DNA from 2 places in the Exiguobacterium sp. s157 genome. Region 2 is predicted to be linked to the other one. Evidence: riboswitches for the same ligand, from Rfam matches in the RefSeq annotation. Region 2 holds a riboswitch; the other holds the start of a gene.
The links. Region 2 has a riboswitch for S-adenosylmethionine ahead of KNP67_RS04625 (2,3-diketo-5-methylthiopentyl-1-phosphate enolase). Riboswitches for the same ligand answer to the same signal wherever they lie in the genome.
Positions count from the first base shown of each region.

Region 1 (7,872 bases), on a different contig from region 2:
CCGGATATCGCCATCGGTAACATGCTCGGGTCGAACTTGTTCAACATCTTCATCTTGGCGATGTTCGACCTCTTCTATCGTCAGAAGCGCATGTTCAATGAGGCGAGTCGAGATCATCTCTATACAGCTGGTCTAGGTCTCATGTTGACGCTCGTCACGATGATTGCCCTGATCGTGCGCATCGATTTCACGATTCTCGGCATCGGAATTGACGCCTTGTTGATCGCGGTATTGTACGGGATCGGGATTTACTATATCGGCAAGCGCCCGCAACAACCTGCCGTCGAGCGGGAAGCTGCACATGAGGCCGTACAAGAAATCGGCGCGAGTGCGACGAGTTCGATCACGGTCAAACGTGCGGTCATCGGCTTCATCATCGCCGCACTCGTCATCATGGGGGCGGGGACAGCACTATCGGTATTGGGCGATCAGATCGCCGTCGTCACGGGTCTCGGTTCGAGCTTCGTCGGTAGCTTCTTGATTGCCGCGACGACCTCGCTCCCGGAGGCTGTATCGGTATTTGTCGCCTTGAAACTTCGTAACGTCAACTTGGCGTTCGGTTCGATTTTGGGAAGTAACATCTTCAACATGCTCATCATCGCCATGTCGGACGCGTTTTACCAAGACGGTTCGATTCTGGCCGACGTGGCTGCGTCTCACTTAGTGACGGCGATCGGCATCACGATTTTGTCGGTGTTGGTCATGTATACGCTCCTTCGTAAAGACGTGACGTCGAAGTTCCGCTATGTCTTGCCGTCAGTGCTCGTCGTACTCGTCTACTTCGCTTCGTCTTACTTCATCTTCATCGGTTAATCTGGCACGGTGTCCTCCGAGGCACCGTGTTTTTTATTTGCCGCGGACCGAGGAATCACTTTTCATCGTCTTGGGTATAGAAGGAGGGAAGGAGGGGTGGCGATGCAAATGCATTCCGTGGAACGTCTAGATAAGTATGTCGTCGTGATTCCGGCCTATAATCCGGATCAAGCGCTTCTCACACTTGTCCGCGAGCTGAAAGAGACAGGGTTTGTCCATGTCATCGTCGTGAACGATGGAAGTGCCGAGACGTCCCAAACTGTCTTCGATGAGGTCGGGAAGTGGGTGACGACTGTTCTCGTCCATGAACGGAATCAAGGCAAGGGTGCGGCGTTGAAGACGGGGATTCGTCACGTCGTCGAACGATTCCCCGGTACGCATGGTGTCATCACCGTCGATGCGGACGGACAACATCTGCCGGAAGATGTAAGACATGTATATGAGGCGGGTATTCAGCGGCCGCATCATCTGGTCATGGGTTGCCGTGATTTCTCGGGCGCACACATTCCGTTCCGGAGCCGATTCGGGAACCAGATGACCCGTGGTGTCATGCTCGTCGGCAGCGGACTTCGGCTGAAAGATACCCAAACCGGTCTACGGGCGGTTCCATTGCGCTATGCGGAACAGTTGCTGGATGTGCCTGGGAATCGCTATGAGTTCGAGATGAACATGTTGACGTTCACGAAACGTTGGCAAGTCCCGATTCAACAGATTCCGATTCAAACCGTGTATGTGGCCGAGAACGCTTCGTCCCATTTTCGCCCGGTCATCGACTCGATTCTGATTTATCGCATGTTTTTAGCCTATTCGTTATCCTCGGTCGCCTCATTTTTATTAGATATCGGCGCCTATGCCTTGTTCATTTTTTTATTGAATCCGTGGTTTGAGACGACCCATGTCTTGATTGCGACGGTATTGGCCCGCATCATCTCGTCCTTATTCAATTACGTGGTGAATCGAAAAGTCGTATTCGACTCGAAAGCGAGACGGGCGATGCCGAAATACTTCGGTCTCGTCGGCGTGCAGATGGCGTTGTCGGCCGGTCTCGTCTATGTATTGTTCCTGTTGTTTCGGGACGGGGAAGTGTGGATTAAAGTGCTCGTCGACAGCCTTTTGTTCGTCGTCAGTTATTACGTCCAAAAAAGATGGATCTTTAAACGGTGACAGGCCAAGACGATTGTCTTGGCCTGTCTGGCATGCTTATGGGTCAATAGGCGAGCTTCCCGAGCTTGACCGATGTATAGCGGTGCAGTTCACGCGGGTCATGAATCCCGGTCTTCTGCATCATATCGCGCATAAGCAACGCGCAGACGCGGGCATCTTCAGCCGCATCGTGATGGATGAACGGGACGTTCAAATATTCCGCCATCGTGTTCAGCTTGTGATTCGGCAGTCGAGGATACAGTTTTCGCGACAGCTTGACGGTACAGCCGTACTCGATCGTCGGAAACGTATATAAATCATATTTGGCGATCGCTTTCTTGAAAGCGCCCATATCGAATGAGGCGTTGTGCGCCATGACGAGGTCGACATCCCGCAGCGTCGGATAGAGCTGTTCAAGCACCTCGGGTAAGGCTGGGGCGTCCCAGACGTCGCTCGGCCGGATGCCGTGGACGCGGATATTGCCTGCGTCAAAGTCTTCTTCTGGATTGACGAGTAGTTGGTTCGTCTCGATGATTTCACCGTCGACGAGTAGGCTCCAGCCGACAGAGCAGATGCTGCGACTATCGCGGTTGGCCGTCTCGACGTCGATGGCAAGAATTGAATGTGACATAATCGGTCCCTTTCTCATAAAACAAGTATAAAAAAAGTCTAACATATCGTTAGACTAAAAAGCGATTATGCGGCCACGAGGTTGCGACACGCCTCGGCACAGCGGAGACACGCTTCGGAACAACGTTGGCAATGGTCATGCAAATGGCGGCCACATTCGACGGCGCACGTGTCGCACACCTGGGCGCAGAGTGCAGCAATCGGTTTGGTGAAAGCCGAATCGGTCTCGAGCGCGTTCAAGGCGAGCGCACACACTTCCGAACATTCTTTCGTCAGCCGGATACACTCGGCGACCATCAATAAATCCTCTTCTTGTAAACATTTTGAGAAACAGTGATTGCTTGCCCGCATACAGTCGATGACGGCTAAAATGGTCTCTTCGACAGAGGCACGATCCATAGTAAGTCCCCCTTAGAATAATGATGTCTTACAATCATTACCCGCTACCAGGTGACTTAAACCGGGCGGAGACGCAAAAAAGTCACCCCTCAAATGAGTGGTGACTTCCATAATGGAGCATAGCGGGCTCGAACCGCTGACCTCCACGCTGCCAGCGTGGCGCTCTCCCAGCTGAGCTAATGCCCCGTTCGAAAATTATTATATCATCCTAGTAAAACATTTGGCAATGGGTATTTTTAAATTTTTTTGAACAAAGTTTAATCGGGCGTAAACGTGGGAAAATTATGGGTAATGTTATTCTACGAAAGCAGGTGTTATCTATGGAAATGATTTTACTCGCACTCTTACCTGCCTTGATGTGGGGGAGTATCCCACTCATCGTCTCGAAAGTCGGCGGCAAGCCGATTCAACAGTTAATCGGGACGACGATTGGGGCGATGGTGATGGCGGTCATCATCGCACTCGTCTTCAATCCGGAGTTCACGACGCTCGCAATCGTGACCGGCTTCATATCTGGTGTGTTCTGGGCACTCGGGCAATATTTACAGTTCCAGTCGTTCCAAATTTTAAGTGTATCGAAAGCGATGCCGATCAGCACCGGGATGCAACTCGTCGGGACGTCGTTGTTCGGGGTCATCGTGCTCGGCGATTGGAAGACGACGACCGAGTTGTGGCTCGGCTTTTCTGCGCTCGTGTTGATTATCATCGGGGCGGCACTGACGTCATACCAACAACAAAAAGATGGCGATAGCAGCGGCGCCTTGAAGAAAGGTTTGCTCGTCCTGCTCGTGTCGAGTATCGGTTATGTGACGTATGCCGTCTTGACGAACTATTTCGAGGTCGACGGCATCACGGCCATCTTGCCGCAGTCGGTCGGGATGTTCGTCGCGGCGCTCTTGTTCAGCCTGCGTGAGAAAGATGTGAAGAAGTTCGACCCGAAGACGTTCAAAAACATTTTGGCCGGTCTCGCTTGGGGGATCGGGAACTTCGGGCTGTTCGTGTCAAGCGGTGAGGTCGGCATCGCGACGTCATTCGCCTTGTCCCAATTGAACGTCGTCGTGGCGACGCTCGGCGGGATTTATCTATTGAAAGAAGAGAAGACGACGAAAGAACGGGTCTTCGTCTTTATGGGAATCGGGCTCATCGTCGTGGCCGGATTCATGCTCGGGATTGCCAAGAGCTAAAAAGACGGGTCAGACGACCCGTCTTTTGTTTACCAGGCTTGCTCGATGAATGCGTCGCGCCCAGATTTCTTCCGGTCCTCTTTATAGTGGGCCGGATTTTTTTTATGGAAGTCTTGATGATATTCCTCGGCCGGATAGAACGTGTCGGCCGGTAGAATCTTCGTGACAATCGGCTGTTTGAAGCGTCCGCTCGCCGCGAGCGCGTCGCGACTCTGTTCTGCTTTCACGCGTTGGTCTTCCGTATGATAGAAGATGGCCGGCGCATATTGGCTGCCGCGGTCTTGGAACTGGCCGCCGTCATCGGTCGGGTCGGTCTGAATCCAATATAGTTCGAGCAGTCGTTCATAAGCGAACAGCGTCGGGTCGAACGTGATCTCGACGACCTCATAGTGTCCCGTCGTCCCTGTCTTCACTTGTTCATACGTCGGGTCATTGACGTGACCTCCCGTATAACCGGATACGATTGACTCGATGCCAGGTTGTTCCTCGAACGGCGTCACCATGCACCAAAAACAGCCGCCTGCGAATGTTGCTTTTTCCATTAATAAGTCCCCCTCATGTTCATTTCCAAAAAAAAGCGCCCATGTCATCGACATGAGCGCTCTGTCATATCGGCCAAGGCAAACTGCCTTGCTGGAAGTAGCACCTTGCCGAAGCAGGTTGCTGTGAAGTCATAGAGCCAGGTCTCTCGTTCACTCGAGATATCGATATGTAGTTGGTGAGAGCATCATACCATCAGATTTGAAGCGGCGTCAACGGTTTGGTTTGCGTCGAAGTTGGACCAAGGTGGCGCCGAGAATCAAGATGACGAGGACGATGGAGAGCGGTAGCGTATACGGAGCGTCCCCGGCATATAGCTGTAAGAAGAACAAGGCAAAGACGGACAATAAGACGAGAACGTACGAACGGTTCATAGTAACCTCCCTTTTCTTTCAGTGTACCAAGTTACATATTCGTTGGCGAACGAAAACAGGAAATCATGTGGCGATAGCGAATACCATCGAGTGACCAAAGGAGGAATCTATATGACTGAACCAAACACATGTTTCGAACTCGATATCGAGACCGCCCATCGCGGATATAAAGAAGGAACGTTCACGGCGCGTGACGTGACGGCCTATTATTTGACTCGAATCGCCCAGTTGAACGATAAGCTGAGAGCGGTCATTCAAGTGAACCCGGACGCCTTGTTCGAGGCCGAGGCGGCCGACCGGGCGTTTCGACGAGGTGACCGCTTGCCGTTGCTCGGCATCCCGGTGTTGATTAAAGACAATGTCGAGACGGCCGGATTGATGAAGACGACGGCCGGGGCCGTCGCCCTCGCGCATCACTTCGCCGGCCGGGACGCCCATCTCGTCCAAAGCCTGCGCGCGAGCGGGGCCATCATCCTCGGGAAAGCGAACTTGTCCGAATGGGCCAACTTTTTGACCGAGGGCATGCCAAACGGCTGGAGTGGGGTCGGTGGCCAGACGCTCAATCCATATGGGGACAAGCTCGATGTCGGAGGGTCGAGTTCAGGTTCGGCGTCAGCGGTCGCGGCCAACTTGACGTTGCTCGCCGTCGGCAGCGAGACGAGCGGCTCGATTATCCACCCGAGCGTCCATAACGGAATCGTTGGTATCAAACCGACCGTCGGGTTGATTAGCCGCAGCGGCATCATCCCGATCTCCCGGTCGCAAGACACGGCCGGCCCGATGGCACGGACACTCCGGGATGCGGTGCTCGCCCTTGAGGCGATGGTCGGGGAAGATCCCGCTGACCCAGCGACGGCGCATCTTCCGGCCGGTCCGCCTTACCGGACTTGTCTCGATGAGCGGCAAGCAGTCGGGATGCGTGTCGGCGTCGTCAAGACCGATTTGTCGGAAGAAGAGCAGGTGCTCTACGACGAAGCAATCGCATTGCTGAAACAGAGCGGCATCGAGGTCGTCACCGTCGAACTGCCGTCGAAAGCAGGGCTCGACCAAGGGGATATCCTGTATCATGAGTTCAAGCTCGGAATCGAGGCGTATCTCGCCTCGACGAAGCTCCCGTATGAGACGTTGTCGGATTTGATTAACTGGAACAACAGTCATCCGGAGACGATTCCGCACGGACAGAAGACGTTCGAGAAAGCGAACGAACAATCGGGTCGCTTGATTGAGGACGCCTATTTGATGCGCCGCCTCGACGACGTCTATCACGCCAAGACGGACGGCATCGACCGATTGTTGGCCGAGCAGGAACTTCATGCGCTCGTCTTGCCGCATGACCACAATTATGACATGGCGGCGAAAGCCGGCCATCCGACCGTCACGATCCCGTATCGCTTGAAGGCGAGCGGGGCCCCGTTCGGTCTATCATTCACCGGGACGAGCTATGCCGAACGCGACTTGATTCGTCTCGCCTATGCGTTCGAGCGTCACGTGACACGTCCCGTCCCACCGTTATAAGAACGTTGCACCGGTCGTCCACGTCCGCTACAATGGTACGTATGCGGATTGAAGAAAGGACAGATAGCAATGAAACCATCTATATACGGGCTGACATTCGATCAGCTGACGGAAGCGTGCGTCTCTTGGGGATACAGCGCCTTCCACGCTAGACAAATCTGGGACTCGCTCTATATCGACCGAGTCAAGCACATCGAGGACATCTCGGTACGGGCCGAGGTACGTGAGGCGCTCGCCGCCGAATACGTCATCTCGACGCAAGACCTGTTCGTCAAACAAGAAGCGGGCGACGGGACGGTCAAATTTTTACTTAAACTGCATGACGGACACTATATCGAGACGGTGCTCATGCGTCACAAATACGGACGTTCGGTCTGTGTGACGACGCAAGTCGGCTGCAACATCGGCTGTAGCTTCTGTGCGAGCGGTCTCTTGAAGAAGACGCGCGATTTGACGGCCGGCGAAGTCGTCGAACAGATCATGACCGTGCAACATTATTTGGACGAGGTCGGGGAAGGTGCCCGCGTCAGTCATATCGTCGTCATGGGAATCGGGGAACCGTTCGATAACTTCGATAACTTGGTCGATTTCCTCCGTGTCGTCAAAGACGAACGCGGACTCGCCATCGCACCGCGTAAAATCAACGTGTCGACGAGCGGTCTCGCCGACAAGATTTACAAATTCGCGGACCTCGATCTTCGCATCAATTTGGCGCTGTCACTCCACGCCCCGAACGATGCGTTGCGGACGCAAATCATGAAAATCAACCGGGCGTTCCCGCTCGACAAGCTCATGCCGGCCATCCGTTATTACGTCGAGAAGACGAACAAACGCATCACGTTCGAATATATTCTCTTATCGAAAGTGAACGATTTGCCGGAGCACGCCGAGGAACTCGCCGACTTGATTGACGATATTAAAGACAAGTCATACGTCAACTTGATTCCGTACAATCCGGTCAACGAGCATATTCAGTATGAGCGGAGCACGTCTGAGGACATCATGGCGTTTTATGACGTCTTGAAGAAGCGGGGCATCAATACCGGTGTCCGTCTCGAGCACGGGACTGATATCGATGCGGCCTGTGGCCAGTTGCGCAGCAAGCATATGAATGTCGAAGGCGCAAAATGACAGGGACTCCTTGAATCTCATGATTCAAGGAGTTTTTTTGTCTTCTGCCCTAGAAGGATGCCGGCCCGGTTCAATATTTTTCTTCCGAGCGGTTGCTATTTTGGGAAATGTTGAATAGAGATTGCCCCCTCAGGGAATAGTCA
Region 1 covers NZ_JACSLQ010000005.1:119,393-127,264, forward strand. Annotated here, with positions in the region: gene KNP67_RS10775 (sodium:calcium antiporter) at 1-813, shown strand, start outside; gene KNP67_RS10780 (bifunctional glycosyltransferase family 2/GtrA family protein) at 916-1,977, shown strand; gene KNP67_RS10785 (3'-5' exonuclease) at 2,021-2,587, opposite strand; gene KNP67_RS10790 (four-helix bundle copper-binding protein) at 2,653-2,985, opposite strand; tRNA gene KNP67_RS10795 (tRNA-Ala) at 3,099-3,171, opposite strand; gene KNP67_RS10800 (GRP family sugar transporter) at 3,306-4,169, shown strand; gene msrA (peptide-methionine (S)-S-oxide reductase MsrA) at 4,199-4,711, opposite strand; SAM riboswitch class I at 4,776-4,877, opposite strand; gene KNP67_RS10810 (hypothetical protein) at 4,922-5,083, opposite strand; gene KNP67_RS10815 (amidase family protein) at 5,195-6,598, shown strand; gene rlmN (dual-specificity RNA methyltransferase RlmN) at 6,668-7,729, shown strand.
Region 1: linked by a shared signal. The riboswitch ahead of msrA (peptide-methionine (S)-S-oxide reductase MsrA) and the one ahead of KNP67_RS04625 (2,3-diketo-5-methylthiopentyl-1-phosphate enolase) in region 2 are both predicted to bind S-adenosylmethionine.

Region 2 (7,872 bases):
AGTTCTTCGTCGTCTTGACAGGTGGACTCATCGGGGTCATCTTGATGCGTTTCGCTGCTCGAATTTTCGTCAAACTGTTGCATCAACGCCCATCACTCGAAACAGCTGCTTTCATCATCGTCGGCTGGGTCGGTGTGAAGTTGACGGTGCTCGTGCTTGAACACCCTGGCTTCAAGAAATTGATTGCCGGCACACCGTTCGAATTCATGGGTCTTCCGGACGGATTCGTCCACTCGACGGCGTGGACCGTGTTCTTCTGGTCGGTCATGGTCGGTATCGCGGTATGGGGTTGGTTCTCTTCAAAACCGACAGCCGCTGCCAAACATTAAAAAAATGGTCTCTCACCTTTGGGCGAGAGACCATTTTTCATGCTGTCACGTCTTGCTTCTCGTAAATCGGCACCCAGCCTTCGGTCGTCACGAAAATCCGGACGGCGACGACTTTGCGGTCGTCTTGGAGCGTGAAGTAGTGGCGTGTGTTCACCGGCACCGAGATGAGGTCGCCTGGGTTGAGCTCGATGTTGAAATAGCCACGTTCGGCGTCATCGATGGCGAAGATGCCATGGCCGCCGACGATGAAGCGGACCTCGTCATCTGTGTGGTGATGTTCCTTTTGGAAGTTGACGAGCAGTTCGTCCAAGTTCGGCGTCGCATCCGACAACGAGATGACGTCTGCCGTCTCATAGCCACGTCGCTCCGACACGTCGCGAATCTCGTCACGGAACGTCGACAAAATCGCTTGTTTGTCCTCGTCCGTCAACTGATAGTTCTCTTGCAGGTTTTCCGGGAGCTTTGTGATGTCCCACTGTTCGTACAGAATCCCGCGAGACTCTAAAAAGGCACTCACTTCAGTTTGATTGACGTAACGCTCTTCGGTTTGTTGGAAATAGACAGTTGCCATGGTTGGTTCCTCCTTATGAATGGACGCCTAGGGCGCGTAGTTTTAATGTATAGCTGAACAAAAATTCGTAAGCCTCTAAATAGCGTTTGGCCGCGTCCGGGGTCTCGCCCCAGACGGTGATACCATGATTGCGGATGAGAACGGCACCGGCGCTTGCGTGGATGTGAGGGGCGAAGGCGGCCGCGAGCGTCGGGATGTCCGCATGGTTCTCGATGATTGGCACGCGAACGACCGCGTCCTCGTCCCAGTAGCCGAGCGCCTTGATGATCTCTTGGCCGGTGAAGACGACTTCGCCGGTGGCAGCATGGAGCTCGGAGATGACGTTATTGTCGACCGTATGGACATGGAGCGAACACGTCGCGTCCGTCCGATTGAACACTTCAACGTGGAGCAGCGTCTCGGCGGATGGTTTTCCTGTCTGTTCGCCGATCAAGCGTCCGGCCGCATCGACGTGAACAAAGTCTTCCGGTGTTCGTTTTCGTTTATCGCGTCCGCTCGCCGTGACGAGAAATTCGAGCGGATCGTCGGAAACGCGAATCGCCAAATTCCCACTCGTTCCGGGGAACCAGTCGCGGGCGGCGAGTTCGTCTTTAATGTCGGCGAGTTCAAGCCAACGTGTCGCAAGGCTCATACGACCACCTCCTTCAAGTGATGGGTGATGTCGTCAAACGTCTCGAACGGTGCGTAACGGATGCCTGCCGCTTCGCAGAGCGTGATGAGTTGACCTCGTGCGTAGACGAAGTCGGCACGCTTCGCGACCTCGAAGTCGGTCACTGAGTCGCCGATGACGATCAAGCGGTCGGCGGGATTGACGATGCGACGAGCGAGCGTCGGCTTGCAACAGCCGCAATCGTTCGTACATTGTTCATCGCAAGCGTGTGGCCAAGCGACGGTTACCGTCTCAGCGGAGAAGTCGGCGACGTTGCAGTAGATATGCTCGGGGGCGACATGCCCGTCCAAGACCGGCTGCACGAAGAAGTCCATCCCGCCGCTGACGACGTCAAACTTCCAGCCATGGGCCCGAACTTCTTCTAAAAATGCCGGGAACCCTTGGCGGAGCGTGATGCGCTCCAACAAATAATCACGGTAGGCCGGGGCATCTGCGCTCGGCAATAGTTGAAACAGTTGACCGACACCGGAGCGAATCGAAATCCGTTGCTCGAGGACCGCATCTTTCAACTCGACCCAAGCCGGCGGGGCGAACGCCTTCATCAACGCGATAATATTGTCTTCCGCCGTGATCGTCCCGTCGAAGTCGCAGAGGATATGGACCGTCATCGTGACGCCCACGCCTTCAACGCGGTATCGAGCTCGTCCGTCTGTCCTTCGGTTTGGCCGAGAACGTGAGCGATCGCTTGTCGGAAAGCACGAGCCCCGGCGGCTGCGCCGTCCGGGTGTCCGTGAATGCCACCGCCGGCGTTGATGACGACATCCGTCCCGAAATCACGAATGATATCGGCGACGAGTCCTGGATGAATCCCGGCTGACGGGACCGGTAAAATCGGTTTCGACCAATGCGGTTCGGCGCTCTGGTCACGAATCGTGAACGCCTCGTCACGCGGTGTCGCGAGGGAGCCGTACGGAGACGGGAAGAGCGTTAAATCGGCCCCGGCGAGGCGTGGGAGTTTACCGAGTAAGAGCGAATGACTGATTGATCCGGTCAAGGCGCCGGCAAAGGCCGGATGTGCCAAGATGGGGACGCGTATGTCTGAATCGTTCGCAAGTTCGCGCAGTGCGTCGAGACCGTACGTATAGACGTTGAACAGGAGCGCTGTCGCACCTGCCTCGATGAGACGGAGCGCCTGGTCACGTAGACCGAACACGGGGCCGCTCAGCGTGATGGCGTAGAGGACACGTTTCCCGGTCGCCTCGAAGTGGGCTTGAATGACGTCCGCTCCGATCCGGGCCCGTTCGAGCGATGGGGTGAGCGGGTTGTCGTATAAAATCTCGTCGTCTTTGACGATATCGATGCCTCCGGCGAACTGATCGCGGAGTTGCTGCTCGAGAAACGCGAGGTCACGGCCGATGACACCTTTGAAGATGCTCATGACGAGCGGGCGATCATGAACACCGAGTAACTCGCGAATTCCAGTGACCCCGAACTTGGCGCCTTTGAAATGAGGGGCGAGCGTCTCGGGCAACGTCAAATCGATTAACCGAATCGAATCGTCGAGGGACAGTTTCCCGAACGTCGTCGTCAAGATGGATGAAAAGTCAGGGCTGACATTATGTAACGGGTAGCGGATTGTGAAGCGGCTCGTCGTATCCGTATGTATGGTCGACACGACCTCACCGCGATACGCCTGTAACTGCTCTTGCTCTAAGTGAGGCAGCTCCGTCCAAGTACCGACCGTCAGCTCGAGGGCGATTTTGTCGGCGACGGTCGCGACCGCGTCCGTTCGTTTGATTTCATATGTGGCAGTGATACTCATATGGTTCCTCCTTCCAGGCAAACAAAAAATGACCCCATGCCGAGGCAAGAGGTCATCATAAAAAATGAACTCTTATCTCTCAGCTTTCGCTGCAAGAATTAGCACCGTGCCATCTCTGGTCGGTTGCTGCGACATCATCGGGCTCGTCCCTCCGTCTGCTCTTGATAAGAATGTGATTTGAAGTTGTGAAATTTAATTGAATTTTTGCACAGAATCATCATGTCGTCAATTCCTTTTTTTCCAAAAAAAATATTTTGGGAAGTTGTTTCCATATATGCACAAAAAAAGACGGAGTTGCGTCGAGAAAATGACGTTGACAATCGTGACGTCGAGTCCGTAATATTCATCACATAAGTTCACCGAATCGAATAACACACTCTTATCGCGAGTTGGCAGAGGGAATTGGCCCGATGACGCCGCAGCAACCGACCACTAGGCACGGTGCTACATCCACCAGACGAATGTCTGACAGATGAGAGGAACAACCATTTTGGCTGTGCCTCTTTCTCGCGGAGAAAGGGGCTTTTTTTGTGGGCAACGTACAGGAAGGGGAAAACATCATGTCATATCAACCATTTACAGAACAGACCGTCGTCGAGCACGTCCGTCAATTAGGATACTTGCAAGAAGGAATCGCCGAGTGCGAGGAGATCGGGGACGGCAACTTGAATCTCGTGTTTCGGATTCGCCAAGGCGAACAGCGCCTGATCGTCAAACAAGCGCTCCCATACGCCAAAGTCGTCGGTGAGAGCTGGCCGCTCACGCTCGAGCGGGCATGGATTGAACAGTTGGCACTCCGTGAGTTTGCGACTGTCGCGCCTCGGTTCGTCCCGGCTGTCCTTGGCAGCGACCGGACACTCGCTTACACGATTATAGAAGATCTATCTGATTATGAGATTGTCCGCACCGGCTATTTGAACGGGGAGAGCTACCCGGAACTCGCCCGTCATGTCGGTGAATTTTTGGGCGAGACGCTGTTTGCGACGTCGGATTACGCAGCTGGACCGATCGCGAAGAAGCGGATTGAACGTGACTATTACAACCCGGAACTGTGTGACATCACCGAGAAGCTCATCTTCACCGATCCGTTCAAAGACGCGGAGTCGAACAACATCGAGACGGCGCTGCGAGCAGATGTCGAACGCCTTTGGCAAGACCAGGCGCTCAAGGTCGAGGTGACGAAATTGAAAGTCGGGTTTGTCACGAAACATGAGGCACTCCTGCATGGAGACTTACATACGGGCAGCATCTTCGCGACTCAACAAGAGACGAAAATCATCGATCCAGAGTTCGCATTTTACGGACCGTTCGGCTTCGACCTCGGCCAAATCATCGCCCATTTGACGCTGTCGACGTTCCATGACCCGCTCAAACGCTTCGAGCGTTTCACGGACGTCTTGACGGTGTGGGAGACGTTCGAGAAGACGTTTCGGGCTAATTTTGAGCGCGCCGTCGAGCCATTCAATACGGATGGTTTCGTCGACGAGTTGTTGCGGACGGTCTTCAGCGACACGATTGGCTACGCCGGTTGCGAACTCATTCGCCGTGCCGTCGGACTGGCCGGTGTCGCCGATCTCGAGACATTGCCGGAAGCGACGCGGCTCGAACGAAAACGTGACGCGCTCGCCCTCGGGACAGCGCTCATTAAAGAACGCCACAGCGTCGAATCGATTGACGACTTGGTGACACTCCTGTCGGGGGTGCGCGTATGACGGTCCAAAACATCCGTTTCCATTCACAGACAGACGAACTCATCGTATTGGACCAGACGTTGTTGCCGCATGAAGAGCGTTACGTGACAATCGAGACGCTTGAACAGGCCGAACATGCCATCGAGACGCTCCAAGTCCGCGGCGCACCGGCCATCGCTTACTTCGGGGCGTTCGTCCTCGCCAAAGAAGCGGGACGGTTAGTCGATGACCCGGACTTCACGCGTCGGCTCGACCTCGTCGGACGCCGCTTGATTGCGACCCGGCCGACAGCGGTCAATCTGCAAAACGTGATTGAATCGCTCCTTGATTTAAATGTCGGGGATGATTTTGAGGCGATTGCCGAGGAAATCAAACGCCGCGCCATCGCTTTGTACGACCGGGACGTCGATACGTACCGGGCCATCGGCGAGCATGCACTGACGGTGTTGCCGGCCGGGGGGAACGTGTTAACGATTTGCAACGCCGGTGCCATCGCGACATCGCGTTACGGTACGGCGCTCGCACCGTTTTACGTCGGAAAAGAACGAGGTGTATCCTTCAACGTCTTCGCCTGTGAGACGCGACCGCTCCTGCAAGGGGCACGCCTCACTGTCTGGGAGCTCGATCGGGCCGATATCGACGTGACGCTCATCACGGACAATATGGCGGCTTGGACGATTCAGTCGAAACGAGTCGACGCCATCATCGTCGGAGCCGACCGCATCACACGGACGGGGCACGTCGCCAATAAAATCGGCACGTTGCAACTCGCCGTCCTCGCCAAACATTACGGCATTCCGTTCTATGTCGCGGCGCCGCATTCGACGTTCGATTTGACGGCGGACGACACGATTGAGATCGAGGAGCGGAACCCGTCAGAAGTGACACATATCGGCGGTCAACCGACGGCACCCGTCGGCATCACCGTCTTCAATCCGGCGTTCGACGTCACCACGCCCGACCTCATCACCGGACTCATCACCGAGGCGGGTGTGTTCGAGCCGACAGAGACCGCCATCACATATCATGTAGGGGGAACGATTCATGTCTAAAAAACTATTGATTTTGTTATTCACATTCGTCTTGGCGCTCGTCGGTTGCACGAACGAGCAAGCGGCCCCATCGAAGCCGGCCGAGAAGACGCCGGAGACGAAACCCGTCTCGGTCTCGAACGGGACGTTGCCGAAAGAGATCGATGTCGCCCTGATCATGCAGATGTCGATCGGGACGTTCTCGTCGCAGTATATCAACGGGGTGACGGAACAAGTCGAATCGTTCGGCGGCAACGTGAAAGTGTACAACGCCGACAACGACCTATCGAAGATGGCGAGCTATGTCGACACGGCGACGACGCAAGGCGTCGATGTCATCTTGATTGACCATGGCCGCGCCGATGCATTGAAAGAACCAGTCCAACGCGCACTCGACAAAGGCATCAAAGTCGTCGCGTTCGACAACGATTTGACGAACGACGGGGTGACGGTCATCGACCAGGACGACTATTCGCTCGCCTGGCGTTCGCTCAAGGCACTCGCTGAAGATTTGGACGGCGAAGGCAAAATCGTCACGATTTGGGTCGGTGGCTTCACACCGATGGAACGACGCCACACGATTTATGATGCGTTCTTGAAACGCTACCCAGGCATTACGGAAGTCGCCAAGTTCGGTTCGGCGACGAACAATACGGCGCTCGACACACAGAGCCAGATGGAAGCGATTTTGAAGAAGTATCCGGAAGGCGAGATTGATGCCGTATTCGCAATGTGGGACGAGTTCGCCAAAGGGGCGAGCCGTGCCATCAAACAGGCCGGACGCGATGAAATTTCGGTCTATGGCATCGATTTGAGTGACGAAGACCTTCAACTCATGCAAGAGGACGGCAGCCCGTGGAAAGTGACGGCGGCGACCGATCCGGCTGAAATCGGACGGATCCAAGTCCGTTACGCGTATCAAAAATTAGCGGGTGAAGAGACGCCGTCGATTCATTCGGTCGACCCATATCTCGTCGACCGTGACGTCTTGCCGGACGAGAAAGTGACGATGGACGACCTCGGCCAATACGTCCCGAACTGGGGCGCATCAGACGCGGCCTGGTCGGACTGGATGAAAGGGACGGACTGATGTTACGGCTCGAACGCGTCACGAAACGCTATGGCGACGTCACCGTGCTCGACGATGTCAGCTTCACGCTCCGACGTGGCGAGATTCATGGATTGCTTGGATTGAACGGGGCCGGAAAGAGTACGCTCGTGAAGCTGTTGAGTGGCGCCATCATCCCGACGTCCGGGACGGTCGAACTCGACGAAACGGCGGTCACATTCACACCGGCCGAGGCGATTCGCCGCGGGGTCATCACGGTGTCGCAAGAAGTCGATGACGCGCTCTATCTCGATTTACCGATTTATGAGAACGTCGTGCCGTGGCAGGCGGTCGAGCGGATTCGTCCTCGCGAACTAAAACAGCGAGCGGCTGCCTACTTGGAACGTGTCGGGCTAGAGATTGACGTGACCGAACCGGTCGGGCGTTTCCCGCTCAGTGTCAAACAACGTGTCTTGATTGCCCGTTCGCTCGCGAGTGATGCGGCCTACCTCTTGCTCGACGAACCGACGGCCGCCTTGTCGACGGATGATGCGGCGGCACTGCTCACATTACTGCAGTCGCTCGCAGCAGAGGACGTCGGCATTCTTCTCATCACCCATCGATCGGACGAACTGTCGCGCATCACCACGACGACGACGTTCCTCCGGGATGGGCGCATCGCTTACGAAGGGCCGTTTCAGGCGTTGTCAGAACGGGATATCCATACGTATTTGAGCGGATCTGACATGGCAGAGGCGGTAGAGAAAGCC
Region 2 covers NZ_JACSLQ010000002.1:152,232-160,103, forward strand. Annotated here, with positions in the region: gene KNP67_RS04605 (TerC family protein) at 1-329, shown strand, start outside; gene KNP67_RS04610 (cupin domain-containing protein) at 367-900, opposite strand; gene KNP67_RS04615 (methylthioribulose 1-phosphate dehydratase) at 914-1,531, opposite strand; gene KNP67_RS04620 (2-hydroxy-3-keto-5-methylthiopentenyl-1-phosphate phosphatase) at 1,528-2,178, opposite strand; gene KNP67_RS04625 (2,3-diketo-5-methylthiopentyl-1-phosphate enolase) at 2,175-3,332, opposite strand; SAM riboswitch class I at 3,402-3,503, opposite strand; SAM riboswitch class I at 3,709-3,811, shown strand; gene mtnK (S-methyl-5-thioribose kinase) at 3,893-5,044, shown strand; gene mtnA (S-methyl-5-thioribose-1-phosphate isomerase) at 5,041-6,075, shown strand; gene KNP67_RS04640 (sugar ABC transporter substrate-binding protein) at 6,068-7,144, shown strand; gene KNP67_RS04645 (sugar ABC transporter ATP-binding protein) at 7,144-7,872, shown strand, end outside.